DNA from 3 places in the Pseudomonas sp. MH9.2 genome. Region 3 is predicted to be linked to each of the others. Evidence: predicted binding sites of a transcription regulator. Region 3 holds the regulator's gene; each other region holds the start of a gene.
What was found. The regulator sigma-54, encoded in region 3, starts transcription at its own class of promoters, with help from an activator protein. The targets are predictions, from matches to a motif close to ANTGGCATNNANNTTGCTNT.
Positions count from the first base shown of each region.

Region 1: glnA (glutamate--ammonia ligase) is a predicted target of sigma-54. The motif match lies at 7,105-7,124, and genes of this name have one in related genera.
Region 2: glnK (P-II family nitrogen regulator) is a predicted target of sigma-54. The motif match lies at 6,437-6,456, and genes of this name have one in related genera.

Region 1 is NZ_CP133784.1:3,409,288-3,419,548, reverse strand. Features, by position in the region: gene fdhD (formate dehydrogenase accessory sulfurtransferase FdhD) at 1-184, shown strand, start outside; gene RHM55_RS15975 (FdhF/YdeP family oxidoreductase) at 181-2,517, shown strand; gene RHM55_RS15970 (glycine zipper domain-containing protein) at 2,715-3,203, shown strand; gene typA (translational GTPase TypA) at 3,475-5,295, opposite strand; gene thiI (tRNA uracil 4-sulfurtransferase ThiI) at 5,436-6,890, opposite strand; gene glnA (glutamate--ammonia ligase) at 7,223-8,629, shown strand; gene RHM55_RS15950 (chorismate mutase) at 8,787-9,371, shown strand; gene RHM55_RS15945 (cupin domain-containing protein) at 9,567-9,989, shown strand; gene RHM55_RS15940 (DUF4124 domain-containing protein) at 10,019-10,261, shown strand, end outside.
Region 2 is NZ_CP133784.1:2,975,235-2,985,495, reverse strand. Features, by position in the region: gene RHM55_RS14075 (NorM family multidrug efflux MATE transporter) at 1-846, opposite strand, end outside; gene RHM55_RS14070 (LysR substrate-binding domain-containing protein) at 1,027-1,947, shown strand; gene RHM55_RS14065 (methyl-accepting chemotaxis protein) at 2,139-4,115, shown strand; gene RHM55_RS14060 (YifB family Mg chelatase-like AAA ATPase) at 4,304-5,797, opposite strand; gene RHM55_RS14055 (accessory factor UbiK family protein) at 5,982-6,242, opposite strand; gene glnK (P-II family nitrogen regulator) at 6,662-7,000, shown strand; gene RHM55_RS14045 (ammonium transporter) at 7,035-8,375, shown strand; gene RHM55_RS14040 (secondary thiamine-phosphate synthase enzyme YjbQ) at 8,554-8,979, shown strand; gene RHM55_RS14035 (hypothetical protein) at 9,080-9,406, shown strand; gene RHM55_RS14030 (HAD family hydrolase) at 9,474-10,166, opposite strand; gene xerC (tyrosine recombinase XerC) at 10,159-10,261, opposite strand, start outside.
Region 3 is NZ_CP133784.1:2,310,353-2,320,613, forward strand. Features, by position in the region: gene RHM55_RS10780 (STAS domain-containing protein) at 1-15, opposite strand, end outside; gene RHM55_RS10785 (ABC transporter substrate-binding protein) at 8-664, opposite strand; gene mlaD (outer membrane lipid asymmetry maintenance protein MlaD) at 676-1,143, opposite strand; gene mlaE (lipid asymmetry maintenance ABC transporter permease subunit MlaE) at 1,143-1,940, opposite strand; gene RHM55_RS10800 (ABC transporter ATP-binding protein) at 1,940-2,749, opposite strand; gene RHM55_RS10805 (KpsF/GutQ family sugar-phosphate isomerase) at 3,066-4,040, shown strand; gene kdsC (3-deoxy-manno-octulosonate-8-phosphatase KdsC) at 4,040-4,576, shown strand; gene lptC (LPS export ABC transporter periplasmic protein LptC) at 4,586-5,158, shown strand; gene lptA (lipopolysaccharide transport periplasmic protein LptA) at 5,145-5,687, shown strand; gene lptB (LPS export ABC transporter ATP-binding protein) at 5,687-6,412, shown strand; gene RHM55_RS10830 (RNA polymerase factor sigma-54) at 6,600-8,096, shown strand; gene hpf (ribosome hibernation-promoting factor, HPF/YfiA family) at 8,177-8,485, shown strand; gene ptsN (PTS IIA-like nitrogen regulatory protein PtsN) at 8,498-8,959, shown strand; gene rapZ (RNase adapter RapZ) at 8,962-9,819, shown strand; gene RHM55_RS10850 (HPr family phosphocarrier protein) at 9,836-10,108, shown strand.

The DNA.
Region 1 (10,261 bases), 1.1 Mb from region 3:
CAGCCGTTGCAGCCTGGAACTGATCCAGAAAGTACTGCGCGCCCGCATTCAGACGCTGGTCAGCCTGTCCTCGCCCACCGGCCTGGCCCTGCAATGGGCACGCCGACACAACCTCAATTTAATCCACCTGCCGCAACACAGTGCGCCGCGGGTCTATAGCCCTGCGATGGAGAATCAAGCGTGAGCATTCGTCACCAAGCCGACAAAACCCCGACGCCCCGCTACAAACCGTACAGAGGCGCGGCGGGCGGCTGGGGCGCACTGGTCAGTGTTACGCAGGCTTGGCTGAGCAGTGATAACGCACTGAAGAACCTGCGCATGATGCTCAAGACTAACCAGAACGGCGGCTTCGACTGCCCAGGCTGCGCGTGGGGCGATTCGCCGGAAAGCGGCATCGTGAAGTTCTGCGAGAACGGCGCCAAGGCGGTCAACTGGGAAGCCACCAAGCGCCGTGTCGATGCCTCGTTCTTCGCCCGCTACAGCGTCAGCGCCCTGCGTGAGCAAAGCGACTACTGGCTCGAGTACCAGGGTCGCCTGACCGAGCCGATGAGCTACAACGCTGAAACCGATCGTTACACGCCAATCAGTTGGGACGACGCGTTCGCCCTGATTGGCAAGCATCTGCGTAACCTGCCAAGCCCAAACATGGCCGAGTTCTATACCTCGGGCCGGGCCAGCAATGAAGCCGCCTACCTGTATCAGCTGTTCGTACGCGCCTACGGCACCAACAATTTCCCCGACTGCTCGAACATGTGCCACGAGGCCAGCGGTGTCGCCCTGGCGCAAAGCGTTGGCGTCGGCAAAGGCACGGTAACCTTCGATGACTTCGAACACGCCGATGCGATTTTCGTTCTCGGCCAAAACCCCGGCACCAACCACCCGCGCATGCTCGAACCGCTGCGTGAAGCCGTCAAACGCGGCGCGCAAGTGGTGTGCGTCAACCCGCTCAAAGAACGCGGCCTGGAACGCTTCCAGCATCCGCAGCACCCGCTGGAAATGCTCACCAACGGCTCGGAGCCGACCAACACTGCGTACTTCCGCCCGGCATTGGGTGGCGACATGGCGCTGTTGCGCGGCATGGCCAAGTACCTGTTGCAATGGGAACGCGAGGCTCAGGCCAACAACGCACCGTCGGTCTTCGATCACGCCTTCCTAAACGAACACACCGACGGCGTGCTTGATTACCTGGCGACCGTCGATGACACCTCGTGGGAAGAGATCATTGAGCAGTCCGGCTTGCCCCTTGCCGATATCGAGCACGCGGCGAAGATGTACTGCAAAGGTCAGAAAGTCATCATGTGCTGGGCGATGGGCATCACTCAGCATCGCCATTCGGTGCCGACCATTCAGGAAATTGCCAACCTGATGCTCCTGCGCGGCAACATCGGCAAGCCCGGCGCAGGCCTGTGCCCAGTGCGTGGTCACAGTAACGTGCAGGGCGACCGGACCATGGGCATCAATGAGCGCCCACCTGCGTTATTCCTTGATGCGCTGGAAAAACGCTTCCAGTTCAAAGCCCCACGCGCATCGGGTCATAACGTGGTGGAAGCTATCCACTCAATGCTCGCGGGCAAATCAAGGGTCTTTATCGGCCTGGGTGGCAACTTCGCCCAAGCCACACCAGACAGCACACGCACCGTTGAAGCCTTGAACAACTGCGACCTGACGGTGCAGATCAGCACCAAGCTCAACCGCAGCCACCTGACTCACGGCGCACACGCACTGATCCTGCCATGCTTCGGCCGGACCGATATTGATATCCAGTCCGAAGGCCCACAAGCGGTGACGGTGGAAGACTCGTTCAGCATGGTTCATGCGTCCAATGGCCAACTGCAGCCCCTGTCCAGACAGATGCGTTCGGAGCCGGCAATCATCGCCGGTATCGCTGCCGCGACCCTGGGCACGCAACCCGTGGACTGGTTGTGGCTGACTGCGGATTACAGCCGTATTCGCGACCTGATTGCTGACACCATCCCCGGTTTCAAGGACTTCAATGAGCGCCTGAAAAATCCGGGGGGCTTCTATCTCGGCAATGCAGCCAGTAAACGCCGCTGGAACACACCCACCGCCCGAGCCAACTTCAAGGCCAACGTCCTGCCGCTGGACCTGGTGCATGAGAACGTACGCTCTACCGGCCAGACTCCCGACCTGATCATGCAGTCCATGCGCTCGCACGATCAGTACAACACCACTATTTATGGGCTGGACGACCGTTATCGCGGGGTCAAAGGTCAGCGGGATGTGTTGTTCGTCAACGAAGCAGACATTATCCGCCTGGGCTTCAAGCCGGGGCAGAAGGCGGACCTGGTGTCGATCTGGGACGATGGTCGCGAGCGCCGCGTAAAAGGCTTCACCCTGCTGGCATTCGATATTCCCGCCGGACAAGCAGCCGCTTATTACCCGGAAGTGAACCCGTTAGTGCCACTCGAAAGCGTGGGTGACGGCAGCCATACACCAACGTCAAAGTTCATCGCTATCCGCCTGGAAACAGCAAGTGACGACGGACGGATTATGTAAACTGACAAGGAACAATGGCATACAGCGACTAACGGCATGTATGCCAAGTAAGCTCAGAGTGCTATTTACAACTAAAGTTCCCGTTAAAAAACAGCATGTTAGTGTTTTCTTATAATACGTGTTACTCGTCGGATTTAGATTGTAGCAATACTGACATGGCCTCAGGATCGCGCCGTCATCCCTATGAGGTTCCATACATGAAGTATTCCTCGATTCTGTTGTTGTCTCTCTCCCTGGCCAGTGGTTTTGCCTCAGCTGGCGGCACCGCTGAAGCCGGCGTGGGCGGTGCATTGGGTGGGGTACTCGGTTCCGTTGTCGGCCAACAATTGGGCGGCAGCACAGGTTCAGCGATTGGCGCTGGTCTAGGCGGTGCGGCAGGTGGCGCAGTGGGCGCAGACCGTCGCAACCGTGGTGAAGCCGCTATTGGTGGCGGCTTGGGCGCAGCGGGCGGCAACGTGCTTGGCCGCAGCGTCGGCGGCACTACCGGCAGCCTGATCGGCGCAGCAGCCGGTGGCGGTGCAGGTGGCGCCCTGGGTAACTACATGGGCAACGAAAGCCGCGACGATGGTCGTGGAGACCGCCGCTACCGTGGTCGCGATGATCGTCGTGATTACCGCGGCGACCATCGCGGTCGTGGTCATGCCTATGGTCATCGCAAACATTGGGATGATCATGATCGCCGCTGAGTGATCGCACGTGTCGCTATATCTGCCGCTGGCTGCACTCCCCACGCAGCCAGCGCTGCTTTAAAGTCCGCTAAACCAACCTTCTGATCAACACCGGTCGCCTGCCCGCTGGGGAGCCGTGTCTGTCATATACCGTCTAATTAGCGCTCGAGTGGACCAACCCAGTCAAACTTGACGCACCACTCTTACAGCGTTTCTGACATTTTCCAGACAAACAAAAACGCCCCCGACCTTGCGGTCGGGGGCGTTTTTTTAACAGCTAACTAATGAATCAGTTGCCGTTTTTCTTGGCAGAGCGGGTGCGCTCGCTTTCACCAAGGATTTTCTTACGCAGGCGGATCGACTTCGGCGTTACTTCGCAGAGTTCGTCTTCTTGAACGAATTCCAGCGCTTGTTCCAAAGTGAAACGGATAGGCGGAACCAAAGCGATGGTTTCGTCTTTACCGGAAGCACGCATGTTGTCGAGCTTCTTGCCTTTGGTTGGGTTAACGCCCAGGTCGTTGTCACGGCTGTTGATGCCGACGATTTGACCTTCGTACACGTCTTCACCGTGACCCAGGAACAGCTTGCCACGCGCCTGCAGAGTTTCCAGCGAGTAGGTCAGAGCCTTACCGGTAGCAACCGAAACCAGTACGCCGTTCTGACGACCGGACATGTCGCCGGACTTCATTACGTCGTAACGGTCGAAGATGCTGGTCAGGATGCCGGCACCGGATGTCAGGGTCAGGAATTCGTTACGGAAACCGATCAAGCCACGTGCCGGGATGTTGTACTCAAGGCGAACGCGCCCTTTGCCATCCGGAACCATGTTGGTCAGGTCGCCTTTACGGATACCGATTTGCTCCATGATCGCGCCTTGCGCAATTTCCGGCAGGTCGATGGTGACGTTTTCGTACGGTTCGTGCTTAACGCCGTCAACCATACGGATGATCACTTCTGGACGACCAACGCCCATTTCGAAGCCTTCGCGACGCATGGTTTCGATCAGTACCGAGAGGTGCAGCTCACCACGGCCGGACACTTTGAACTTGTCAGCCGAGTCGCCTTCTTCAACGCGCAGTGCAACGTTGAACAGCAATTCTTTGTCCAGACGTTCCTTGATGTTACGGCTGGTGACGAACTTGCCTTCTTTACCGCAGAAAGGCGAGTCGTTTACCTGGAAAGTCATGGAAACGGTTGGTTCGTCAACGGTCAGCGGCTTCATCGCTTCGACGTTCAGTGGGTCGCACAGAGTGTCGGAGATGAACAGCTGGTCGAAGCCGCTGATGCAAACGATATCGCCGGCAGCTGCTTCGTCAACGTCGATACGGTGCAGACCGTGGTGACCCATCAGCTTGAGGATACGACCGTTACGGCGCTTGCCGTCGATGTCGATAGCTACAACCTGAGTGTTCGGCTTGACGCGACCACGAGCGATACGGCCAACACCGATGACGCCCAGGAAGCTGTTGTAGTCCAGAGCGGAGATTTGCATCTGGAACGGACCGTCACGGTCGACTTTTGGAGCCGGCACGTGGTCGACGATGGCCTGGTACAGCGGGGTCATGTCTTCGGCCATATCGGTGTGCGACAGACCGGCAATACCGTTCAGTGCAGACGCGTAAACAACGTGGAAGTCCAGCTGTTCTTCAGTAGCACCCAGGTTGTCGAACAGGTCGAAGATCTGATCCAGAACCCAGTCTGGACGAGCGCCCGGACGGTCGACCTTGTTGATCACAACGATCGGACGCAGGCCGGCTTCGAAAGCCTTCTTGGTCACGAAACGGGTTTGCGGCATAGGGCCGTCTTGAGCGTCAACCAGCAGCAGAACGGAGTCAACCATCGACATTACGCGTTCAACTTCGCCGCCGAAGTCGGCGTGGCCCGGGGTATCCACGATGTTGATGTGGAAGCCGTTCCAGTTGATAGCGGTGTTCTTGGCAAGAATGGTAATACCGCGTTCTTTCTCCTGGTCGTTGGAGTCCATCACGCGCTCGTCGTTGAGCTCGTTGCGCTCCAGGGTGCCGGATTGACGCAAGAGTTTGTCTACCAGGGTGGTTTTACCATGGTCAACGTGAGCAATGATGGCGATGTTACGTAGATTTTCGATCACTTGTGTATCTCGATCAGAGGATTCGGTCAGCTGCCTATTGTAGGCAGCTATTAACAGTAGAGTCGGCGAAAGCCATGACGGCTTGACGACTGGCGTCGGGGGGCCGGTGACGCAAGCCACAGGCAAACAGCCCCGGGCACTTAGCTCGGTCGATAAACGCGCACATTGGCATGCCCCTCACTGAGCAAATGGTGGGCATGCAGGCGACTCATCACGCCTTTGTCGCAATACAACAGGTACTGGCGAGTCTCATCCAGTTCCTTGAAGCGGCTGTTCAATGCATAGAACGGCAGCGTCTGTATTTCAATGCCAGGCAACTCCAGCGGTTCGTCATGCTGAGCATCCGGATGACGGATGTCGACGATGACCTGACCGGCCAGTGCTTCACTGACTTCCTCGATTTCAATGTCCTGGCCCAATTCGTCGATAACGCGATCGATCGGCACCAACCTGGCTTGCTCAAGCGCACGCTCGAGCACCGCCATATCAAACTGCTGTTCTTCATACTCCACGCGGTTGCGCTTGGCGTGGGTCTTGGGGTTGACCGAAATCACCCCACAATACTCGGGCATGTGCTTGGCGAAATCGGCAGTGCCTATATCGTAAGCCTGATCGATGATGTCTTGCTTGTGGCTGGCGATCAGTGGACGCAAAACCAGCTTTTCCGTGACCGAATCGATCAGCGACAGATTGGGCAGGGTCTGGCTGGAGACCTGAGAGATCGCCTCGCCTGTTACCAGCACATCAATCTCGAGCCGATCAGCGATACGGGTCGCTGCGCGCAACATCATACGCTTCAACACCACGCCCATATGACTGTTATCGACTTTACCGAGAATTTCTCCCAGTACTTCTTCAAACGGGACGCTGACAAATAGCACGCGTTGCGAGCTACCGTACTTCTTCCACAAGAAATGGGCGACTTCCATCACCCCTAATTCGTGGGCGCGACCACCGAGATTGAAGAAGCAGAAGTGGCTCATCAGCCCACGGCGCATGATCTGGTAGGCCGCGACCGTGGAATCGAAACCGCCGGACATCAGCACCAGTGTCTGCTCGAGCGCACCCAGCGGATAACCGCCGATGCTGTTGTGCTGACCGTGAATCACAAACAACCGTTGGTCGCGAATTTCCATGCGCACTTCGATTTCGGGTGCTTTCAGGGAAATTCCGGCAGCGCCGCACTGCTGGCGAAGTTGGCTACCGACGTATTTCTCGACATCCATGGAGCTGAAACTGTGTTTGCCGGCACGCTTGCAGCGCACTGAAAACATTTTGCCGGCCAACGATGCGCCGACGTGTTCTTTACACTTGGCGACGATGTCGTCCATATCGCCTAGCGGGTATTCATTGACCTGCAAAAAATGTGCGATGCCCGGCATGCAACTCAGGCGCTCAATCATCTCCTGCAAGGCTTTCGGCTCGCTAACCCTGGTTTCGACCTCAAGATTGTCCCACACGCCTCCCACCACCAATGCCGGGTCCAGATCACGGAGCACGGTACGGATGTTTTTGGCCAACTGGCGGATGAAACGCTTACGCACCGGCCGGCTTTTGATAGTGATTTCGGGGAAGACTTTTACGATTAGTTTCATGTAAAAAACGCGCGAGGTGCCAGCCGAAAAATAGGGGGCAGGATTATAGCGGAAATTGCTCAAGGTTTAACCAGTTATCGTACAGCCAATATTGCACGCACCAAAAAAGACCGCTCTCTCATCAATCCGCATCATATCAGTGCATCAAATTTTCGATTTATCAGCTTTAATGCCCGCAATGCCTGCGTTTGGCGCGAAAAACCCAAGTCGGGGCACTGGCATGCAATTTGCTCCCTTGTGAGGCAGGTTGCCTTGGCAGAGTATTCGCGCCGGCATCACCCAATTCTAAGGGCCAAACCACTAAAGTGGCCCGAAGCCACCCGGAGGACACCATGTCGAAGTCGGTTCAACTCATCAAAGATCATGACGTTAAATGGATTGATCTGCGCTTCACTGATACCAAAGGCACTCAGCACCACGTGACCATGCCGGCTCGCGATGCGCTGGATGAAGATTTCTTTGAAATCGGCAAAATGTTCGACGGTTCCTCCATTGCGGGCTGGAAAGGCATCGAAGCGTCCGACATGATCCTTATGCCTGACGACAGCACTGCCGTGCTCGACCCGTTCACCGAAGAGCCAACCATCATCCTGGTTTGCGACATCATCGAACCTTCGACCATGCAAGGCTATGACCGCGACCCACGCGCCATTGCCCGTCGCGCTGAGGAATACCTGAAGTCCACGGGTATCGGCGACACTGTTTTCGTTGGCCCGGAACCAGAATTCTTCATCTTCGACGAAGTGAAGTTCAAGTCCGACATCTCCGGTTCCATGTTCAAGATCTTCTCCGAACAAGGCTCCTGGATGTCCGACCAGGACGTGGAAGGCGGCAACCGTGGCCACCGTCCAGGTATCAAAGGCGGCTACTTCCCGGTTCCACCGTTCGACCACGACCACGAAATCCGTACCTCCATGTGTAATGCCATGGAAGAAATGGGCCTGGTCATCGAAGTTCACCACCACGAAGTGGCGACTGCCGGTCAGAACGAAATCGGCGTGAAATTCAACACCCTGGTTGCCAAGGCTGATGAAGTTCAGACCCTGAAATACTGCGTACACAACGTAGCCGATGCCTACGGCCGTACCGCTACCTTCATGCCTAAGCCTCTGTATGGCGACAACGGTTCAGGTATGCACGTACACATGTCCATCTCCAAAGATGGCAAGAACACCTTCGCAGGCGAAGGCTATGCCGGCCTGTCCGATACCGCCCTGTTCTTCATCGGCGGCATCATCAAGCACGGTAAAGCACTGAACGGCTTCACCAACCCGTCGACCAACTCCTACAAGCGTCTGGTCCCAGGTTTCGAAGCACCGGTAATGCTCGCCTACTCGGCTCGCAACCGTTCCGCGTCGATCCGTATTCCTTACGTGTCCAGCCCTAAAGCTCGCCGTATCGAAGCTCGCTTCCCGGATCCAGCAGCTAACCCGTACCTGGGCTTCGCTGCACTGTTGATGGCTGGCCTGGACGGCATCCAGAACAAAATCCACCCAGGCGACGCTGCTGACAAAAACCTGTACGACCTGCCGCCTGAAGAGGCGAAAGAGATCCCACAAGTTTGCGGCAGCTTGAAAGAAGCCCTGGAAGAGCTGGACAAAGGTCGTGCGTTCCTGACCAAAGGCGGCGTATTCAGCGATGACTTCATCGACGCTTACATCGCTCTGAAAAGCGAAGAAGAAATCAAAGTACGCACCTTCGTACACCCACTGGAATACGAGCTGTACTACAGCTGCTAATCCAGTTACGTCAGCCGCATCGACGTAATAGAGGCCTCCTTCGGGGGGCCTTTTTTATGCCTGATATTTTTTAACAATTGGTTTCTGGCTTTGAGCACAACCTGTGGCGTTAACTCTCTGGCTTTATCAGGTCGCCGAATCAGCCAGAGGTCTACCCATGTCGAATTCACATCGACTGCCGCATTTGTCTCTTCTATGTGCGGCCATAGTCAGCATAAGCGCCTGCGCCAATACGCCCACACCCTCTCAACCACCCGACTCGCTGGCGCCCTTGATCCAGACCGTCAGTGAACGCTTGAGCATCGCCGATCAGGTCGCACTCACCAAATGGGACAGCGGAAAACCGATCCAGGACAGCCTGCGCGAACAACAGGTCATCGCCAACGCGGCAAAGCTGGCCCCGGCCTACAAGCTCAATCCCGAAGAAGTCAGTCAATTCCTGGCGGCGCAAATCGAGGCGAACAAGCTGGTGCAGTACACGCTACTGGCCAATTGGCACGCGGCAGGCAAGGCGCCGAATACAGCGAGACCGGACCTGGTCAATCAAGTCCGCCCACAGCTCGACCGACTGCAAATTCGATTGCTGCAAAACTTCGCAGCCTTCACGCCCTACCGGCACGATCCACAATGCCCGACCTGGCTGAACCAGCAACGACAGCTTCAGGCAAACGACGCCATCCATGACATCGCACTGGGACGTGCAGTCGGGGAGCTTTGTATCATCACCCAGCAGCCCCGCTGACAAGATTGCTAACAGCTAGCCCCTCAGGTCTGGAGAACCCGCTTTAGCATGAAAATACGACGCTGAGCCTCCATTACATGACTTCGTATTTCCGACATTTTCTGCAATTCTTGAAGGCTGGTTTGTGCCCCTGATCATGACGTTTACTCGGCTGCGCTCAGGGCGTTTCGCCCTGGCAGACCGAGGAAGTTGAATATGATCAAACAAGCCCTGCTCTCCCTAAGCCTCTTGACTCTCATCGGTACGGCCAACGCCCAGATGAAGCCAGCCATTGATTCAAAGATCCTTTTGCAGAGCTCATCGTCCTGGGACGGCACGCCCTATGTTGCATACCCACAAGGACAGCCAGAACTGACTGTTCGAAAAGTAACCATGGCACCCGGCAGCAGCTTCGATTGGCATTCCCACCCAATGCCGGCGGCCGGTTATGTAGTCTCGGGCGAGTTGATCGTTCAGGCACGGGATAGCGATAAAACCGTAACATTGACAGCCGGACAGGTTTTACCTGAAATGAATAACATTGTTCACCGCGGCCTCAGTGGCAATAGCCCCACCGAACTCATTGTGTTCTATGCTGGCACCCCCGGTATGCCGATATCGGTAGAGCCTACCAACTAAAACCCGCGCTATTGCCATTGGACGATTCCATGCATCGAAGCCTTATATTTCTGCTGCTGTCGATCGCCTTGCCCGCTGCGGCGCAGATTTATAAATACACCGACGCCAATGGCAATCCCGCCTACAGCAATCAACCACCCAACGGCACACCAAGCGAAACCGTGCAGTTGCCGCCACTGAACAGTGTCGATACCAAGAAGCCTGCCGCTCAGCAAAACAACGCGCCCTCCAGCGCCAATCAGGGTCAGTCATCCGACGCCTATGGCGTGCTG
Region 2 (10,261 bases), 660 kb from region 3:
CGACACCGACTGTAGGGCGATCTGGTGTGCGGCCATCTGCGTACTGCCCATCGCGCCCATGCAGAACGCTGCGAAGGTGAACAGGCCAACCTCGACCGCGTAGGTACCGCCAATCGGCAAGCCGAGGCGCCACAGCTCTTGCAAATAAGTCAGCGAGGGGCGCATCAGGCCCTGGCGAATGGGATAGGGCGCATAGGCTGGGTGTTGGCGGATATGCAGGGCCAGGAGCAGCGCCATGCCATTGGCAACCACCGCCGTGACCAGACCGATGCCCATCAGGCCCAGATGCGGCAGGCCAAACAGGCCATGGATGAGTGCATAGTTAAGCCCGAAGTTCACCGCCACGCCGCCCAGACTGATCACCATCACAGGGCCGGCCCGCCCCAACGCGCTGGTGAAGCCCCGCAAGGCCATAAAGGACAGAAAGCCGGGCAGGGCCAAGGGCAGGGTGATCAGGAATTGCCCGGCCATGTGCACGTTCGCCTCATTCTGGCCAAGCTTGAGCAAAACGGGCTCAAGGTTCCACAGCACCAAGGCCGCGATTAGTGCCATGCCCCACGCCAGCCAGAGTCCCGCCTGAGTCAGCCGCGTGGCGCCTAAGTTGTCACCTGCACCGTGACGGATCGAAACCAGGGTGCCGACGGCAGCGATAACGCCTACGCAGAAGAACGAAATCAGGTTGTAGCTGGCCGCGCCCAGCCCGCCACCGGCCAAGGCATCGGGTCCCAGGCGACCCATCATTACGGTGTCAGTGAACACCATGAGCATATGCGCCATTTGCGAGGCGATCAGCGGTCCGGCCAAGCGCAGGATGGTCCTTAGCTCTTTGATCCAGGGTGCTTGGATGGCGACGGATTGCATAGGCGTGGCGCTCGGCTTACAGGGCTTTGTGAGCAACTGATTCTCGGCATTTCTCACGGCGGGCACAAAGGGATAAATCCGATGATTGGCATGAGTAAAACTCATCTGAATCGAGCGTAGTCGTTGGGGGTAAAGTAGCGCAACTATTGCGTAGGAATGTTGTGTATGTCCCGTAGTCTTCCTCCCCTTTATGCGCTACGCGCATTTGAAGCCGCTGCCCGACACAGCTCGTTCACCCGCGCTGCCGAGGAGCTGTCGATCACCCAAAGTGCCGTCAGCCGCCACATCCGCACGCTTGAAGATCACTTTGCCTGTCGTTTATTTCAGCGCAATGGCCGCAACCTGCAATTGACCGAGGCGGCGCGCCTGCTACTGCCGGGAGTGCGTGAAGGTTTTTCGGCGTTGGAGCGTGCGTGCAGCATCTTGCGTGCAGAGGAAGGCATTTTGCGCATGAAGGCACCCTCGACCCTGACCATGCGCTGGTTGCTGGCGCGCCTGAGCCGGTTTCGCCATCTTCAGGTTGGTAATGAAGTGCAATTGACCAGCGCCTGGATGGATGTCGACAGTGTGGATTTCACTCAGGAGCCGTTTGACTGCGCGGTGTTGCTCAGCCGTGGGCATTTTCCGCCGGATTGGGAAGCCACCTACCTGTTCCCTGAGCTGCTGATCCCTGTGGGTGCATCGACGTTGCTCCAGGACCCGCCCTGGGATGTCGCGCGGTTGGCCAGTGCCGAACTGTTGCACCCGACCCCCGACCGTCGCGATTGGCGCAACTGGCTACAGCGGATGGGCCTGTCGGAGCAGATCTCGCTCAAGGGCGGCCAGGTGTTCGACACTCTGGAACTTGGCATGATCGCGGCTGCGCGGGGCTATGGCGTGTCCATGGGGGACTTGTTGATGGTCGCCGAGGACGTCGCGCAAGGGCGTTTAAGCTTGCCTTGGCGCACCGCCGTGGCCAGCGGCGAAAACTATTATCTGGTGTGGCCAAAGACCCGGCCAGGCGGCGAACGTCTGCGCAGGCTCAGCGAGTTTCTTCAAGGCGAGGTGTGCGCAATGGATTTGCCAAAGGTTGAGATACTGACGTGAAAACAGCTCTGGCACAGGCTTTTGAGCGGTTATTCGTCAGTATCCCCGAGTGCAGAGCTCAAGTATTGTTCACGTCGGCCGAATCCGTATAAGTCGGACTTTTAAAAAAGGTTCAACGGACCCCCATTTTTGAATTTTGCTGAGCAAGGCATCGAAATCAAAACGATGCCGCTGTTCGGCCAGGAGCTTCCATGTCTGAACCCCGTGCTCGTATCGCCTCGCAGTTGGGTCTCGCCCTGGCGGTAATTCTGGCCGTGGTCATCAGCAGCAGTACCGTATTCGCGTTGCGCTCGCTGGACGCCGCGAATCTCGCGATTCGTGAAGAACACATGGCCAGCGAAGCACGTTTGCTGGCCGATCAACTGAATACGTTTCACAGCACTCTGCGTGAAAGCACCCAGCGCTTGAGTGGGTTGTTCGAGAAACGGTTTAGCGGTGGCCTGAGCCTGCAGGCAGACAACCCCGTGACGGTTGCGGGCGTGCAGGCACCAAGCCTGTTGTTGGGGGACCACGTCCTGAATAACGACTTCACCGAGGTCGACAACTTCAAGCAAATGACGGCCGGCGTGGCGACGATTTTCGTGCGTAGCGGCGATGATTTTATTCGTGTGAGTACGTCGCTGAGCAAGCAAGATGGCTCGCGGGCCATCGGCACCTTGCTGGATCGCAAGAGCCCGGCCTATGACCGACTGATGGCAGGTCAGGAGTACGTCGGCCGGGCGCTGTTGTTCGAGCATTACTACATGACTCAGTACAGCCCGGTGCGTGACAGCAGTGGCAAAATCATTGCCGCCTTGTTCGTCGGCTTTGACTACACCGGCGCGCAAAATACCCAATTCGAGAACCTGAAGAATTTCCGCATCGGCACGACGGGTTCTCTGGCCCTGCTGGATGAGCAGAATCACTGGCTGGTGGCGCCTGCCGGGGTCAAGGCGCTGGATCAGGCAACGCAAACGTTGGCCGACTTCGTCAAGCGCCCAGGCACAGGTCATTTCTGGAATGACGGCACGCAAGATTTCTATACCGTCGCCGTGGCCTTTGCGGGCGGCCCGTGGGCAGTGTTTGCGAGCATGCCAAAAACCGAAATCAGCGCCGTGACCTGGAGCGTCGGCACACAATTGGCAATCGGCAGCTTGCTGGCCATGCTGATCGCGGTCGGCGCGGCGATCTGGCTGTTACGCCGCAAGTTGCAACCACTGTCGGATCTGGTTCGTCAGGCTGAAGCCCTGGGCGCGGGCGACCTGAGCGCGCGTCTGAATGTTTCCAGTCACGATGAAATCGGTCAATTGGCGCGCAGCTTCAATCAGATGGGTGAAGCCTTGTCGAACATGGTCGCGCACATCCGCAGCGCGGCACAGGAAGTCAGTGGCCGCGCTCAGACGCTGTCCGGCTTGTCAGGGGGGGCCTACGAAGGCATGGAGCAGCAGTCCGGGGAGATCACCAGCATGGCTGGCGCCGTGGAAGAGTTCAGCGCCACCTCATTGAACATCGCCGACAACATGGGCAGCACCGAGCGCCTGGCGCAGGAGAACGCTCAGCAGACCCGCATTGGCCGCACCTCAATGGATGAAGCTTCGGCATCTCTTGAGCAGATCGCGTCCTCGCTCAAAGGCACGGCCACGGTGATTGACACCTTGGGCCAGCGCTCTCAGGAAATCGGCGGGATCGTCGGCGTCATTACCTCGATTGCCGAGCAGACCAACCTGCTGGCTCTCAACGCCGCGATTGAAGCTGCCCGTGCCGGCGAACAAGGCCGTGGTTTCGCGGTGGTAGCGGATGAGGTGCGTAATCTGGCTTTGCGCACCCGTCAGGCGACCGACCAGATTTCAGGCATGATCGTGAGCATTCAGCAAGAAACCGGAAACGCGATCAGCACCATGGAACAGGGCAACGCGCTCATGCAGGAAGGCCTTTCACTCAACGCAAAAGTCGCAGCCGCCCTGACCCAGATCGACGAAAAAAGCCGCTCCGCAGGCGAACAATTCGCTGCCATCACCACCGCCACCCAAGAACAAAGCAGCACCGCTACCTTGCTTAGCAGCAACCTGCAGAGCATCGCCATGGCCAACAGCGAGCAGCGCGAAGTCGTCTCCCACCTGGCTATCACCGCGAAAGAACTGGACGAACTGGCAGCGGATTTGCGCAAAGAGGTCAATCGGTTTCGGTGATACAAGGTTTGCGTTCACCGAAAACCTCTTTTAGATACGCTGCTGCCGATCAAGCTTTTGTGAAGTGTTTCTCGCTAAAAAGCTTGGCCGCGTAATCGACTGTGCACTGGTCGTGAAAAGGGTTGGCCTCACGAGCCCCGGAGGGCTGTGCCGGCCTTTTCGCGGCTCTTATTCTGCGTGTGACCCCATCAATTACTCGACGGCCGATACTGCAACGCCTCGGCCAGATGGCTGCGCCCAATCGCATCGACCTGTTCCAGATCAGCCAGCGTTCTTGCCACTTTCAACAAGCGGTGTGCGGCCCTGAGTGACAGGGTCAAACGCTCGCAGGCGGTTTCCAGCCAGTTTTCGTCGGCGCTGGACAGCGAGCAGTGTTTGCGCAGGCCCGGTAGGTCGAGAAAGGCGTTGGCGCAGCCTTGGCGCCGTTGTTGCCGCTCGCGGGCCTGGGCCACGAGGGCGGCGGCGCTGGCGGTGTCGTCGCCGGTTTGCGGGGTGGGGTTGAGTGCCGTGGCTTCGCGGGCTACGGTCAGGTGCAGGTCGATGCGATCCAGCAGCGGGCCGGAAAGCTTGTTGCGGTAGCGCTGAATCTGCTCGGTGGAACAACGACAGCGACCGCTGGGCTCGCCCAGATAGCCGCAAGGGCAGGGGTTCATCGCGGCCACCAACTGAAAGCGCGCCGGGAAGCGTACCCGGTCGCGGGCTCTGGCAATGACGATGTGCCCGGACTCCAGTGGCTCACGCAGCACCTCCAGCACTTTGCGATCAAACTCGGGCAGCTCATCGAGAAACAGCACGCCATGGTGGGCAAGGGTGATTTCGCCGGGTTGCGGACGACTGCCGCCACCCACCAGCGCGGCACCTGAGGCGGAATGGTGGGGCTGCCGAAAGGGCCGCTGTGGCCAACTGGTCAGAGGACTCTGGCTGGCGACCGACTGAATTGCGGCGACCTCCAGAGCTTCATGTTCATCCAGTGGCGGCAACAGGCCTGGCAGACGGCTGGCAAGGAGCGTCTTGCCGGTGCCGGGAGGCCCACTGAAAAGCAGATTGTGCGCGCCCGCCGCCGCCACCAGCAATGCGCGTTTGGCGGCGGTCTGGCCTTGCACCTCGCTCAAGTCTGGATAGGGTTTGCTCAGGTGCAGCAGGCCGCTGGATTCGTAGGGGACAATCGGGGCCCGGCCATTGAAGTGTGCCACCAGCTCCAGCAGATGATTGACTGCAATCACCCGCAACCCGGACGCCAGACACGCCTCTTCGGCATTGGCCGCGGGCACGATCAACGTATGGCCCTCGGCACGAGCAGCCAGTGCGGCAGGCAAGACGCCCTGTATCGGCCTTATAGCGCCCGAGAGCGCCAATTCACCCAGGCATTCGACATCCTGTAACGCGTGAGCAGGCAGTTGCCCACTGGCGGCGAGCAAACCCAGGGCAATCGCCAGATCGAAACGCCCACCGTCTTTGGGCAGGTCGGCTGGCGCGAGGTTGAGGGTAATTCTGCGGGCAGGGTATTCGAGGCCGGAATTGAGGATGGCACTGCGGACCCGATCCTTGCTTTCCCTGACTGCGCCTTCAGGCAAGCCCACCAGCGTCAGCGCGGGAAGCCCGTTGGCCAGATGGCACTCGACAGTGACGGCTGGCGCTTCCACACCCACCTGAGCGCGACTGAGCACGATGGCGAGAGACATGATCATTCCTTGATGTCTGAAGAACCGCATCCTGCGGGAATTCGGGGGGAAGCTGGGGCGAGGAATCGATACAGGGTGTGAATGGATAGCCCTGTATGGGAGCAATCGGGACGCGTAGTTTTTTTCGCGAATGAATTCGCTCCCACCGGGATTGGACGGTGAGCGTCCAGAAGTCGCGCGGTTGTTACTCTGCCGGTGGCGTCAGTTTCGCTTCCATCTCGGTCACTTTGGCTTCCAGCGCTTCAAGGCGGGCACGGGTGCGGGCGAGGACGGTCATCTGGCTGTCGAACTCTTCGCGGCTCACTAAATCAAGCTTGCTGAAGCCGCTTTGCAGCAGGGCTTTGAACTGGGTTTCGAATTCGTTGCGCGGGACAGGCGTTTCGCCGTTGAACAAGCGAGAGGCGTGGCCACTCAGGGCGTCGAGGAAGGCTTTGGGCGCGAGCATGGTCAGAGTTCCGGAAACAGATGGGCGGCAGTATATCACGCAGCATCTATAGTCAATTCAGATCGCCCCTTCTGCACGCTTTTCGCGCATGGGGACGGGCGCATGCGCACTGTTGTTGTGCGTCCTGATCACCGCAATCGGTGGCTGGGAAAGTGATTGTTGGCCAAGGCCCTGTATTCAATGAGAATTCACGAGATGGCAAGCTTTCTGCTTAGTGGCATATGACCCATGCACTGATGCAGTCGCTGTGACGATTGCAGTGCGGCAGGCGAAGCGGGGAAGTGTTTCGTCAGAAGCGGTTTTCTGGGGTTGATCGGGGCTGTTAAGGCGACCGACACGTTACAAAGCCAGGCACTGCGCTTAGACTTGAGTCGGGTTTGTTTTCCTGGGGCAAGTCCACCAATTCGGGAGAAAGTTTCATGAAGCTAGTCACTGCGATCATCAAGCCGTTTAAATTGGATGACGTGCGCGAGTCACTGTCGGAGATCGGCGTGCAGGGCATCACCGTCACTGAAGTCAAAGGCTTCGGTCGGCAAAAGGGTCACACCGAGCTGTATCGCGGGGCGGAATACGTAGTCGACTTCCTGCCCAAGGTGAAAATCGATGTTGCGATCGATGACAAGGATCTTGATCGAGTGATCGAGGCAATAACCAAGGCTGCCAACACCGGCAAAATCGGTGACGGCAAGATCTTCGTGGTTAATCTGGAACAGGCCATTCGCATCCGTACCGGCGAAACCGATACCGACGCAATCTAAGCCGCCAACCCCAACGCCCCAGGAGTAAAACAATATGACTCTGCGTCAATTCGCAGGGCTAGGAGCCCTGTTGTCCCTTGTAATCCCTGGTCTGGCCATGGCGGCAGACCCAGTGGCTGCGCCTGTCCTCAATTCCGGCGACACTTCCTGGATGATGACCTCGACGGCGTTGGTGCTGTTCATGACCATTCCCGGCCTGGCGCTGTTCTACGGCGGTATGGTTCGGTCGAAAAACATTCTTTCTGTAATGATGCAGTGCTTCGCGATTACCGGTCTGATCAGTATTCTGTGGGTCATCTACGGCTACAGCATTGCATTCGATACGACGGGGATGGAGGTGGGCGTCGTCAACTTCAACTCCATCTTCGGCAGCCTGGGCAAGGCATTCCTCGCTGGCGTGACGCCATCGAGCATCACTGGCCCGGCAGCGCTGTTCCCTGAAGCGGTGTTCGTCATCTACCAGATGACCTTCGCCATCATCACCCCGGCGTTGATCGTCGGAGCATTCGCTGAACGGATGAAATTCTCCGCCATGCTGGTCTTCATGGGTATCTGGTTCACGCTGGTCTATGCGCCAATCGCGCACATGGTCTGGAGTGGTCCGGGCGCACTGTTGGGTGATTGGGGCGTTCTCGACTTCGCTGGCGGCACCGTGGTTCACATCAACGCCGGTGTAGCGGGCCTGGTTGCCTGTCTGGTACTGGGCAAACGTAAAGGCTTTCCGACCACCCCAATGGCTCCGCACAATCTGGGTTACACCCTGATCGGCGCGGCAATGCTTTGGGTAGGCTGGTTCGGCTTCAACGCCGGCTCCGCTGCTGCGGCCAACGGCACTGCCGGTATGGCAATGCTCGTGACCCAGATTGCGACCGCTGCTGCCGCACTGGGCTGGATGTTCGCTGAATGGCTGACCCACGGTAAGCCAAGTGCTCTGGGCATCGCTTCGGGTGTAGTTGCCGGTCTGGTTGCCATTACCCCTGCCGCCGGTACTGTTGGGCCAATGGGCTCCCTGGTGATCGGCCTGGCTGCTGGCGTGGTCTGCTTTTTCTGCGCTACAACCCTGAAACGCAAGCTGGGCTATGACGACTCCCTGGACGCTTTCGGTGTGCACGGTATCGGCGGTATCCTCGGCGCGATCCTGACCGGTGTATTCGCTGCACCTTCGATGGGTGGCTTCAATGCGGCAACCACCGACATTGCGGCACAGGTCTGGATCCAGTGCAAAGGCGTAGGCTTCACGATCATCTACACCGCGATTGTGACCTACGTCATTCTCAAGGTCCTGGACATGGTCATGGGTCTGCGTGTGACTGACGAGGAAGAAGCTGTCGGCCTCGACCTTGCGCTGCACAACGAACGTGGCTACAACCTGTAAGTCGACACACAAAAATTGCCCGGGCGACCGGGCATTTTTTTGTCTGAAGTTTGTCGATACACACAGGATAGAGAGGGTTATTTGCTTTTGGGCGGCGGCTTACACAAAAGGTGGTCTATTACGCGCTTTGTTTTTTCTTCCAGCGCGTTAGAATGCGCGCCGAAGCGTGGAGAACTGTATGTGGCAACAGACGCTGATTACTCTGCGAGCAAAGCCTCGCGGGTTTCATCTGGTAACCGACGAGATACTGGCAGGCCTGCCTGAGCTGCGCACTTGTCGGATCGGTCTATTGCATCTGTGGCTACAGCATACCTCGGCCTCGTTGACCATCAACGAGAATGCCGACCCGGCTGTGCGTCGTGATTTCGAGCGTTTTTTCAATCGTCTGGTGCCCCAGGGTATGGACGTATATGAACATGACGACGAAGGCCCCGATGACCTGCCGGCGCACTTCAAGGCCAGTTTGCTTGGCTGCCAGTTGAGTTTGCCGGTCACGGCGGGGCGATTGGCGCTGGGCACCTGGCAAGGTGTTTATCTGGGTGAGCATCGTGACGTTAGCGGTGCTCGCAGAGTCCTCGCCACCTTGTACGGTGATGAGGCATGACCACTGATTTTCAGCGGTCGTTGATTTTTTTCCGGCAGCCTTCGACAGTGGGCGTAGCTGGGCTATAACTAATCTGCTTTCGCAAGTCATGAGGTAGAACATGAGCGACGATGACAACGATGAAATGGTAGACGATCTGGAAGGTGAAGAGGACGGTGAGGAGCTCGCTGCTGCTGCCGAAGACGATGGCGCCGACGCTGATGACAGCATCGAAGCCTCGGTCACTCCCACCAAGGGTAAAGCCAAGGCCGCTGTCTCGGTGGATGAACTGCCGAGCGTAGAAGCCAAGAACAAAGAGCGCGACGCTCTGGCCCGTGCGATGGAAGAGTTCCTCTCCAAAGGCGGCAAGGTTGTCGAGGTGGAGCCCAACGTCGTTGCCGATCCGCCGAAGAAGCCGGACAACAAGTACGGTAGCCGACCTATCTAAACGGTCGTTTATCGAACAAAAAAAAGCCCGCTGTCGCCGCGGGCTTTTTCTTGTCTGAAAATTGCTCTCAGCCCCAACTCGCCAACAATTCCGGCAATTGCATCAGGCTTTGAATCTCGGCGTCAGGCTGCCTGTCGGCTTCCCAAGCTTTGCCTGTGGGATTGAACCAGATGGCGCGAAACCCAACCTGCTGCGCCCCTGCGATATCGTCGCCGGGGTGGTCGCCGATGTGCACGGCTGCGCTGGCATCGACCTTGCCGCGCTTCAGCGCTTCAAGGAACGGGGCCGGGTCGGGTTTGCCGATGCCCAGCTCTTCGGCACACAGGGCGAACGCGAAATAATCAGCCAACCCCAGGCGGCGGATGTCGGCATTGCCGTTAGTCACAACCCCCAGGGTGTAGGTTTTGGCGAGAATTTCCAGCGTCGGCTGAGCCTCGGGGAATATCTCGATTTGATGCCGTGCGTGCAGGAAGACTTCGAAGCTTTTGTCGGCCAATTCCTGCGCGTGGGCATGTGCGTAGCCAGCATCCTCCAGCGCATGAAACAGCACGCGTCGACGCAGCGCGCTGATTCGGTGCTTGAGCGTGGGGTCGGCCTCGACCAGTCGTGCGCGTATGGCCCACAGATGCTCCACCGGCACCGGGCCGAGATTCGGCGCGTGTTCGGCCAGCCAGTCACGCAGCACGGCTTCGGCGCTGACAATCACCGGCGCGGTGTCCCACAGGGTGTCATCGAGGTCGAAGGTAATCAGTTTAATCATGATCGGTGCCCTTGCTGCGTTTGGCCCTGGGATGGGCGCTGTCGTAAACCGTGGCCAGATGCTGGAAGTCCAGATGCGTATAGATCTGCGTGGTG
Region 3 (10,261 bases):
ACCTGATTCACTCATTGACAGGTTTCTCGGCCGCTTGATCGATGGTGCTCTTGGCCTTGGCAACTTCGCCCGCCCAACCGTTGATGGTTTTATCAAGGTCATTGCCATTGTGCTGCATGGCGTCAGCAAACTGATCACGGAACAGCTTGCCAATGTTGATGCCGTTGATAATGACGTTACGCACTTTCCACTCGCCGTTGATTTTCTCGAGTGTGTAGGACACGGGATACAGGGCGCCGTTGTTGCCCTTGACCTGCATATCGACGCTGGTGCGGGTGTCATTTTCTTCTTTGGCTGCGGCGACTGTAATGCCCTGATTGTTGTATTCGAGCAGTGCGTTGCCATAGAACTGCATCAGACTCCGCTTGAAATTATCCTGAAAACGCAGCATTTGTTCAGGTGTCGCTTTGCGAGAGTACTTGACCGTCATGATGCTTTTCGAGATGCCCTCGGCATCCACTACTGGGCCGACGATGCGATTCAATGCATCGTAAAAGGCGCTCGGATTGGTTTTGTATTGCTCTTTATGAGCGGCCAGATCGCTCAGCAACTCCTTGGTCGTGCGATCCACCAGATCATGGGCGGACGGCGCGGCCACAGCATTCGCAACCAATGGAAGCGCAGCCAGCAATACAAGCAGGCCACGGCGCAAGATCGATATCATGGAAAAGCTCCTCATTTGGCGTCTTTACTCACAGTATTGAGCAGGAATTTACCGATCAGATCCTCCAGCACCAGCGACGACTGGGTATCGTGGATCGTGCCGCCGTCTTTGAGCAGCGCCTCTTCCCCGCCCACGCTGAGACCGATGTACTTCTCGCCCAGCAAACCGGCGGTAAGAATGGAAGCCGTGGAGTCCGATGGCAGGTTATTCACCCGTTTTTCAACCTCCATTGTCACCCGACCGGTAAAACTGTCGCGATCCAGATCGATAGCAGTGACCTTGCCGATTGTAACGCCCGCCAAGGTCACCTTGGCTCTGACAGTCAAACCGGCAATATTGTCGAAGTAGGCATAAAGTTTATAGCTGTCGTTGGTCGCGCTTACGCTCAAACCACTGACCCGCAAGGCCAGCAACAGCAAAGCCAAGATCCCGGCCAGCAGGAATAGGCCGACACCGGTTTCCAGGGTGCGGTTTTGCATCAAAAGTCTCCAAACATCAGGGCAGTCAGAATAAAGTCCAGGCCTAATATGGCCAACGAGGCATACACCACTGTTTTAGTGGTGGCACGACTGATCCCTTCCGAAGTGGGCTCACAGTCGTAACCCTGAAACACGGCAATCCAGGTAACCACAAAAGCAAAGATTACGCTTTTAATAACACCATTGAGCACGTCATCCCTGAAGGACACGCTGTTTTGCATATTTGACCAGAATGAGCCTTCGTAAACGCCCAGCCAGTCGATCGCAACCCAGGAGCCACACCAGATTCCGACCACACTGAAGATCATCGCCAACAACGGCAGAGAGATGAAACCAGCCCACAGACGCGGCGCAACGATGTACTTGAGTGGATCGACGCCAATCATTTCCAGACTGGACAATTGCTCAGTGGATTTCATGTTGCCGATTTCAGCGGTCAACGCGGAACCCGCGCGCCCGGCGAACAGCAGAGCCGCAACCACAGGCCCCAACTCACGCAACAGGGTCAACGCAACCATCTGCCCGACGGCCTGCTCCGAGCCATATTTAGTCAGGATGTTGAAGCCTTGAAGCGCCAACACCATGCCAATGAAGCCCCCCGAGACCACAATGATCAGCAGGGACATGACGCCGATTGAATGCAGCTGCCTGACCAGCAGTTGAAAACTGCCGCCAATGCCGCCTCGGCCGAACAACACATGAACCAGAAATATGCCCGAGCGCCCCAGCACCGTAATGCTATCGATCGCAGCGTGCCCGAATAGACGAATCCGCTCCAGTAGTGACTTTCTGCGCATCAGCGCTTCCCCAAAAGTTCGTCGCGATAATCCGGTGCCGGATAGTGAAATGGCACAGGGCCATCAGGTTCGCCGGTCATGAATTGGTGAATACGAGGGTTGTCCGAGTTCATCAGTTCCTCGGGGGTCCCCTGCCCCAATACCTCGCCATCGCCCACTACATACAGGTAGTCCGCGATACTCGCTGTTTCGGCAAGGTCGTGGGACACCACAATACTGGTGATCCCCAACGCATCGTTGAGCAACCGAATCAAGCGCACCAGCACCCCCATGGCAATAGGGTCCTGGCCCACGAAGGGTTCGTCGTACATCAGGATTTGCGGGTCAAGGGCAATCGCCCGAGCCAATGCCACACGGCGCTTCATGCCGCCAGACAACTCGTCGGGCGTCAGCTCGATGGCACCGCGCAGTCCGACCGCTTGCAATTTGAGCAAGACGATGTCGCGGATCATTTCTTCCGGCAAATCGGTGTGCACGCGAAGCGGAAAGGCCACGTTTTCGAACACATCGAGGTCCGTGAACAAGGCGCCACTCTGAAACAGCACGCCCATTTGCTTGCGTGCGTCGAACAGGTCGCTGCGCGACAATTTCGGCAGATTCTGGCCGTTGACCCACACTTCGCCTTTGCTGGGACGCAACTGCGCACCCATCAAACGCAGCAAGGTCGTTTTGCCACAGCCGGAAGGTCCCATGATGCCGGTGACCTTGCCCCGAGGAATACGAATATCAACATTATTGAAAATGCTGCGCGTCCCGCGCATGAAGGTGACACCCTTCAGCTCGACCGCGTAGGCGTTATCGGCACTCATCTAAACTCCTTGCGATGCAGCCTCACACTCTGACGCCAGGTCCGTGCCGCAAGACACGCGCAGTGGCTGTCCGGGGGGCAGAACCGGCGGCGAACTATACCACCGCCCGCGCGCGCGGCCCACGGTAGAAGCCTCTTTCGTTAAGGTGCGAGACAGATAATTCGAACAATTGCAAAACGTCCTACAAAGGACACAATCAGTCCGCGTATACCTGACCTGATTTACGGCGCACAACAAAGTCGGACGATCAAGCGTGAGGGATTGAGCCATTACCGCTATAATCGCCGCCTTTTCATCAGGCTGACCGATTTTTGACATGAGCCAATCCTGCGACCTGATTCAAACAGCACAACGCACCATCCGCCTCGAAATAGAAGCCGTAGAAGGCTTGCTGGCCCATATCGACGCAGATTTCGTACGCGCTTGCGAGATGATTCTGGCCGGTACAGGCCGTGTCGTAGTGGTCGGCATGGGCAAGTCCGGGCACATCGGCAACAAGATTGCCGCCACCCTGGCAAGCACGGGCACCACCGCGTTCTTCGTCCACCCGGCTGAAGCGAGCCATGGCGACATGGGCATGATCACCCGCGACGACATCATTCTGGCGATTTCCAACTCGGGTTCGACCGCCGAAATCGTCACCTTGCTGCCACTGATCAAACGCTTGGGCATCAAGATGATCAGCCTGACCGGCAACCCTGATTCGCCGCTGGCCAAGGCCGCAGAAATCAATCTCAACGTTTACGTCACGCAAGAGGCCTGCCCACTGAACCTGGCCCCTACGTCCTCGACTACCGCCGCACTGGTGATGGGCGACGCACTGGCGGTCGCCCTGCTCGAAGCGCGCGGGTTCACGGCGGAAGACTTTGCCTTCTCCCACCCTGGCGGCGCGCTTGGCAGACGTTTGTTGCTCAAAGTCGAACACGTCATGCATACCGGTGAAGATTTGCCAAAGGTTCAACGCGGCACGCTGCTGCGTGATGCGCTGATGGAAATGACCCACAAGGGCTTGGGCATGACTGCCGTTGTGGAGGCCGATGGCCGCCTCGCCGGGATATTTACCGACGGCGATTTGCGCAGAACCCTGGACCGCAGCATCGATATTCGTCAGGCGAGCATCGACGAAGTGATGACACTCCATGGCAAGACTGCTCGCCCCGAGATGCTTGCAGCCGAGGCGTTGAAAATCATGGAAGACCACAAAATTGGAGCCTTGATCGTGGTCGACAAGAACGACCACCCTATTGGCGCCTTCAACCTGCAAGACCTGCTGCGCGCGGGGGTTATGTAATGAGCGAAGCGACGATGCAGGATCTGCTGCAACGCGGCAAGAACATCAAACTGGCCATTTTCGACGTCGATGGCGTGCTGACGGACGGACGCCTGTACTTTCTCGAAGACGGCAGTGAGTTCAAAACGTTTAATACACTCGATGGCCAAGGCATAAAAATGCTGATTGCCTCGGGCGTGCACACCGCTATCATCAGCGGGCGTCGCACACCGGTGGTCGAGCGCCGCGCGCAGAATCTGGGCATCCAGCACTTGTATCAAGGCCGCGAAGATAAACTGGTCGTTCTTGACGAACTACTTGCCCAACTCAATCTAAGCTATGAACAGGTCGCGTACTTGGGTGACGACCTGCCAGACTTGCCTGTCATTCGGCGCGTTGGCCTTGGCATGGCGGTCGCCAATGCGGCCAGTTTTGTTCGCCAACATGCCCACGGCATTACTCAGGCTCGCGGCGGCGAAGGCGCGGCGCGCGAATTTTGCGAGTTGATCCTTAGCGCTCAAGGCAGCCTTGAAGCGGCCCACGCCGCCTACTTATAGAAGTCATTTATGCTGAGTAAAAAGATTCGCCGGTTTTTGATTCTGGGCGTGCTTGCGCTGATGCTGGCGGCCGCAGGCTACTGGAACATCAGCCCTGAAACCTTTCTGGAGCAGCGGGCTGCACCCGTTGACCCGGCCGCCATCGACTTTTATGCGATGAATGCTCACAGCCTGCAGTTCCTGCCGGACGGCAAGCTTCAATACGACATGACCGCCGACAAGGTCGAACATGTGCAGATTTCCGACATCACCCTGCTGACCAATCCAGATCTGCAACTGTATCGCGGCGCCCTCTTTCCCTGGCATGTCCAGAGCAAGAAGGGAGAAGTGTCTCCCGGCGGCACCGAGGTCGAGCTCATCGATTCAGTACGTATCGCACGCACTGACGAAAAAAACCGGACAACGATTATTACCAGCAGTCGAATGACTGTATTCCCACAGAAGCAATATGCGCAGACCGAGCAAGCCGTTAGAATCGACGGTTTCGGCGGCGTATCCACTGGCACGGGTATGAAAGCGTATTTGAACGACGGCAGGATGCACCTGCTGTCCAACGTAAGAGGACAGTATGAGGCTCGTTAAAACCCTCCCTTTTTTGCTCGGTTTGGGCGCAGCACTGGGAAGCGTGAGCGCCTGGGCTTTGCCGACGGACCGCGATCAGCCTATTCATATTCAGTCTGACGATGCGCAACTCGATGACAAGCAGGGCATTGCCACCTACAAAGGCAATGTCATCATCACCCAAGGCTCCATGAAGATCACGGGCAACACCGTGACCATCACCCGGACGCCAACAGGTGAAGTCGACGTATTTACCGCCGTTGGCAATCTTGCTTACTACGAACAGAAACCTGCCGTCGACAAGCCTATCGTTCAAGCGTACGGCGTGACCATCCAGTACTTCGCCGCCCTTGACCGGATCATCCTGATCGACAAGGCCAAGGTCATCAACGACGGCAATACGTCCGAAGGCGAGAAAATCGTCTATGACACGACGAAACAAATCGTCAATGCCGGCCGCGCCAACGGAGCCAAGGTGACGGCACCACGTCCGCGGATCGACATGGTCATCCAGCCGAAAAACAAACCCGCACCGCAGAAGGCTCCGTAATGGCGACGCTTAAAGCCCAGCATCTGGCTAAAAGCTATAAGGGTCGCCAGGTTGTGCGCGATGTCAGTCTCTCGATCGAGAGCGGGCAAATCGTGGGGCTGCTTGGCCCTAACGGTGCTGGCAAAACCACCTGTTTCTACATGATCGTAGGTTTGGTCCAGGCCGATCAGGGTCGCGTCTTGATCGACGATCAAGACGTCAGCCATCAACCCATGCACGGTCGCGCACGCGCCGGGATCGGCTATCTGCCGCAGGAAGCCTCGATTTTTCGCAAACTGTCGGTTGCCGATAACATCATGGCGATCCTCGAGACCCGCAAGGAACTCGACCGTACAGCGCGTCGCAAGGAGCTGGAAAGCCTGCTGCAGGAGTTCCACATCAGCCACATACGCGACAACCTGGGCATGAGCCTGTCCGGCGGTGAACGCCGTCGTGTGGAAATCGCTCGCGCCCTGGCGACTTCGCCAAAATTCATCTTGCTCGATGAACCGTTTGCCGGTGTCGACCCCATTTCCGTCGGCGATATCAAGCAAATCATTTATCACTTGAAAGCCAAGGGCATCGGCGTACTGATCACCGATCACAACGTACGTGACACCCTGGATATTTGTGAAACCGCTTACATCGTCAACGACGGGCAACTGATCGCTGAGGGTGATTCAGAAACCATTCTGGCTAACCAACTGGTTAAAGAGGTTTACCTCGGCCATGAGTTCCGCCTGTAAGCTCTGCGGTGTTTCGCTCTTCATCGGCGACGGACGCTAGGGTGCAGTGCTGACAAGAACATTAATTGTCATCACGCTCTAGGCAAACACTTAGGTTTCAGGCATATAATTTGCTTAAGTTGGCGCTTCGGCGCCCTGTAGTGGATGGCGCATGTGCGCCGGCGAAATAAGGTGTTAAGCCCCTGCCATGAAACCATCGCTAGTCCTGAGAATGGGCCAGCAGCTGACGATGACACCGCAGCTGCAACAGGCCATCCGCCTCCTCCAATTGTCGACCCTGGACCTTCAACAGGAAATCCAGGAAGCGTTGGAGTCGAACCCTATGCTGGAACGCCAGGAAGAAGGCGACGACTTCGACAATGCCGATCCGTTGGCCGACAACATAGAGAAACCCAATCCTGACGTACAGGAACCTACCTACCAGGAGCCCGCCCCGACGGTGGACAACCTGGAAGAAGGCGACTGGAACGACCGCATCCCCAACGAGCTGCCCGTTGATACCGCTTGGGATGACGTGTATCAGACCAGTGCCAGCAGCCTGCCCAGCAGCAACAACGACGATGACGAATGGGACTTCACCACTCGCACATCGGCCGGCGAGAGCCTGCAAAGCCATCTGTTGTGGCAATTGAATCTGGCCCCCATGTCCGATACTGATCGGTTGATCGCCGTCACGCTGATCGACTGCATCAACAATCAGGGCTACCTGGACGAGTCGCTTGAGGAAATCCTCGATGCCTTCGACCCGGAAATGGATGTCGAATTGGATGAAATCGAAGCAGTACTGCACCGTATCCAGCAATTCGAACCCGCGGGTATCGGCGCTCGCAACCTGAGCGAATGCCTGTCACTGCAATTGCGTCAGCTCCCCGCGAAGACTCGCTGGCTGGCCGAGGCACAACGCTTGGTCGGAGACTTCATCGACCTGCTTGGCAGCCGCGACTACGCTCAGCTGATGCGGCGCATGAAGCTCAAGGAAGACGAACTGCGCCAGGTCATTGAACTGGTGCAGAGCCTCAACCCGCGCCCAGGCTCGCAGATCGAGTCGAGCGAGGCCGAATACGTTGTGCCCGACGTGATCGTGCGCAAAGACAACGAGCGCTGGCTGGTAGAGCTCAATCAAGAGTCCGTGCCCCGTCTGCGGGTCAACCCCCAATACGCAGGGTTCGTCCGCAGGGCCGACACCAGCGCTGACAACACCTTCATGCGCAATCAGTTGCAAGAGGCACGCTGGTTCATCAAGAGCCTGCAGAGCCGCAACGAAACGCTGATGAAAGTGGCCACGCAGATCGTCGAGCACCAGCGCGGCTTTCTTGAGTATGGCGACGAAGCCATGAAACCCTTGGTTCTGCATGACATCGCCGAAGCGGTAGGCATGCACGAATCGACGATTTCACGTGTGACCACGCAAAAATTCATGCATACCCCGCGCGGTATTTACGAACTGAAATATTTCTTTTCCAGTCACGTAAGCACCTCAGAGGGCGGAGAGTGTTCGTCCACGGCCATTCGCGCGATCATCAAAAAACTGGTAGCTGCGGAAAATCAGAAAAAGCCGTTGAGTGACAGCAAGATCGCTGGTTTACTGGAGGCACAAGGCATTCAGGTAGCTCGGCGCACGGTCGCTAAATACCGCGAATCACTTGGGATAGCACCTTCAAGCGAACGCAAGCGATTGATGTAAGGGTGGCCGTACGCCGTAGCGTTCCAGTGGTAGGCATTCAAGCCTGCCTCTTTATGTACTGGCAACGAAGGAGACGCTGTATGCAAGTCAACATCAGTGGACACCAATTGGAAGTGACCAAGCCCCTGCGCGAATACATCGAGCTCAAATTCAAGAAGCTCGAAGGGCACTTTGACAAGATTACCAATGTGCAGGTAACGATGGCAGTCGAGAAACTGAAACAGAAAATCGAAGCCACACTGCACATCCACGGTGGAGAGGTGGTCGCTAACGCAGAACATGACGACATGTATGCGGCAATCGACCTACTCACTGACAAGCTGGACCGACAATTGCTCAAGCATAAGGAAAAGCAGCAGAACATCCTGAAAGGTGCGACTGCTCGCTAACACCCACAACCCATGATCCGACTTGAAAATATCCTGACTGCCGGCCGTTCACTCGTGAACGTGCCGAGCAGCAGTAAAAAAAATGTTCTTGAGCAAGTTGCCAAACTGATCGGCCGTGAAACGGAGCTTGATTCGGACTTGGTACTCACGAGCCTTATTGCCCGCGAAAAACTCGGCTCGACCGGTTTCGGCAATGGCATCGCCATCCCGCATTGCCGGCTGGCGGGCTGCCCAATGCCCATCAGCGCCCTCCTGCACCTCGACACCCCCGTAGATTTTGACGCCATCGACGGCAGGCCTGTAGACCTGCTTTTTGTCCTTCTAGTCCCGGAAGCCGCCACCGACGAACACCTGGAGCTGCTGCGCCAGATAGCCAGCATGCTCGACCGCGCCGATGTGCGCGACCGCCTACGCAGCGCCCAAAGCGATGAAGCGCTTTATCAAGTGGTGCTGGACGTGCAGAACGGTCATTAATGATGCGCATGATCATCGTCAGCGGCCGATCCGGCTCCGGCAAGAGCACAGCACTGGATGTACTGGAAGACAACGGCTTCTATTGCATCGACAACCTGCCTGCAGGCCTGCTCCCGGAGCTGGCTGAACGTGCCCTGATTCATACCGAACTGGCTCAGCCGCTGGTCGCCGTGTCCATCGACGCGCGCAATCTGCCGAGCCATCTGTCGCGTTTTCCCGAATTACTGGAAGAGGTCCGCAGCCGCCACATCCAATGCGATGTGCTGTACCTCGACGCCGATGAAGAGACCCTGCTAAAACGATTCTCTGAAACCCGTCGTCGCCACCCCCTGAGCAGCACCAACCGCTCGCTTGCCGAAGCGATACGTGACGAGAGCAACCTGCTTGGGCCGATCATCGATCTGGCCGATCTGAAAATCAACACCACGCACCTGAACCTCTATCAACTACGTGACATGCTCAAACTGCGCCTGCTGAACAAGCCGGAGCCAGGCACCGCGTTTCTGGTTGAGTCGTTTGGTTTCAAACGTGGCATGCCAGTAGATGCTGATCTGGTATTCGATGTGCGCTGCCTGCCCAATCCCTACTGGAAGCCGGAGTTGCGCGAACTGTCCGGGCTCGACCAGCCCGTGGCCGATTATTTGGCGGCACAGCCGGATGTAGAAGAGATGTTCCAGGACATCTACGCGTACCTGAACAAATGGTTGCCACGCTTTGCAGCCAGCAACCGCGCCTACGTGACTATTGCCATTGGCTGCACCGGCGGGCACCACCGCTCTGTCTACCTGACCGAGCGCCTGGGTCAGGTCTTGCAACAATCCCTCAAGAACGTTCAGGTCCGCCACCGCGACCTCAGCTGAAAGGACCCTCATCGCGATGCCCGTTCGTCAAATCACTATCATCAACAAGCTTGGCTTGCACGCGCGCGCCGCCGCTAAATTCGTCGGCGTCGCCGGAAGATTCCCCTGCCAGATCAGAGTAGGTCGCGCGCCCGACAGCATGGTCGACGGCAAAAGCATCATGGCCGTGATGATGCTGGCAGCAGGAAAAGGCACCGATATCCACCTGCATACTGAAGGCGAAGACGAACAGGCAGCACTCGAAGACTTGATTGAGCTGATCAACAATCGGTTTGATGAAGGCGAGTGACAGCAGGCGACGGACCGTATTGACTCATTCGCGGGCAGGCCTGGAGCTATTAAAAAAATCTATGTGATTGGAATACGAGAGGTGAGCTTTCGTAAATCTGTAGACCCCAGGTCAAACCCAAACCTGCCGGAAGCCCGTGCCGGGCTTATTCGC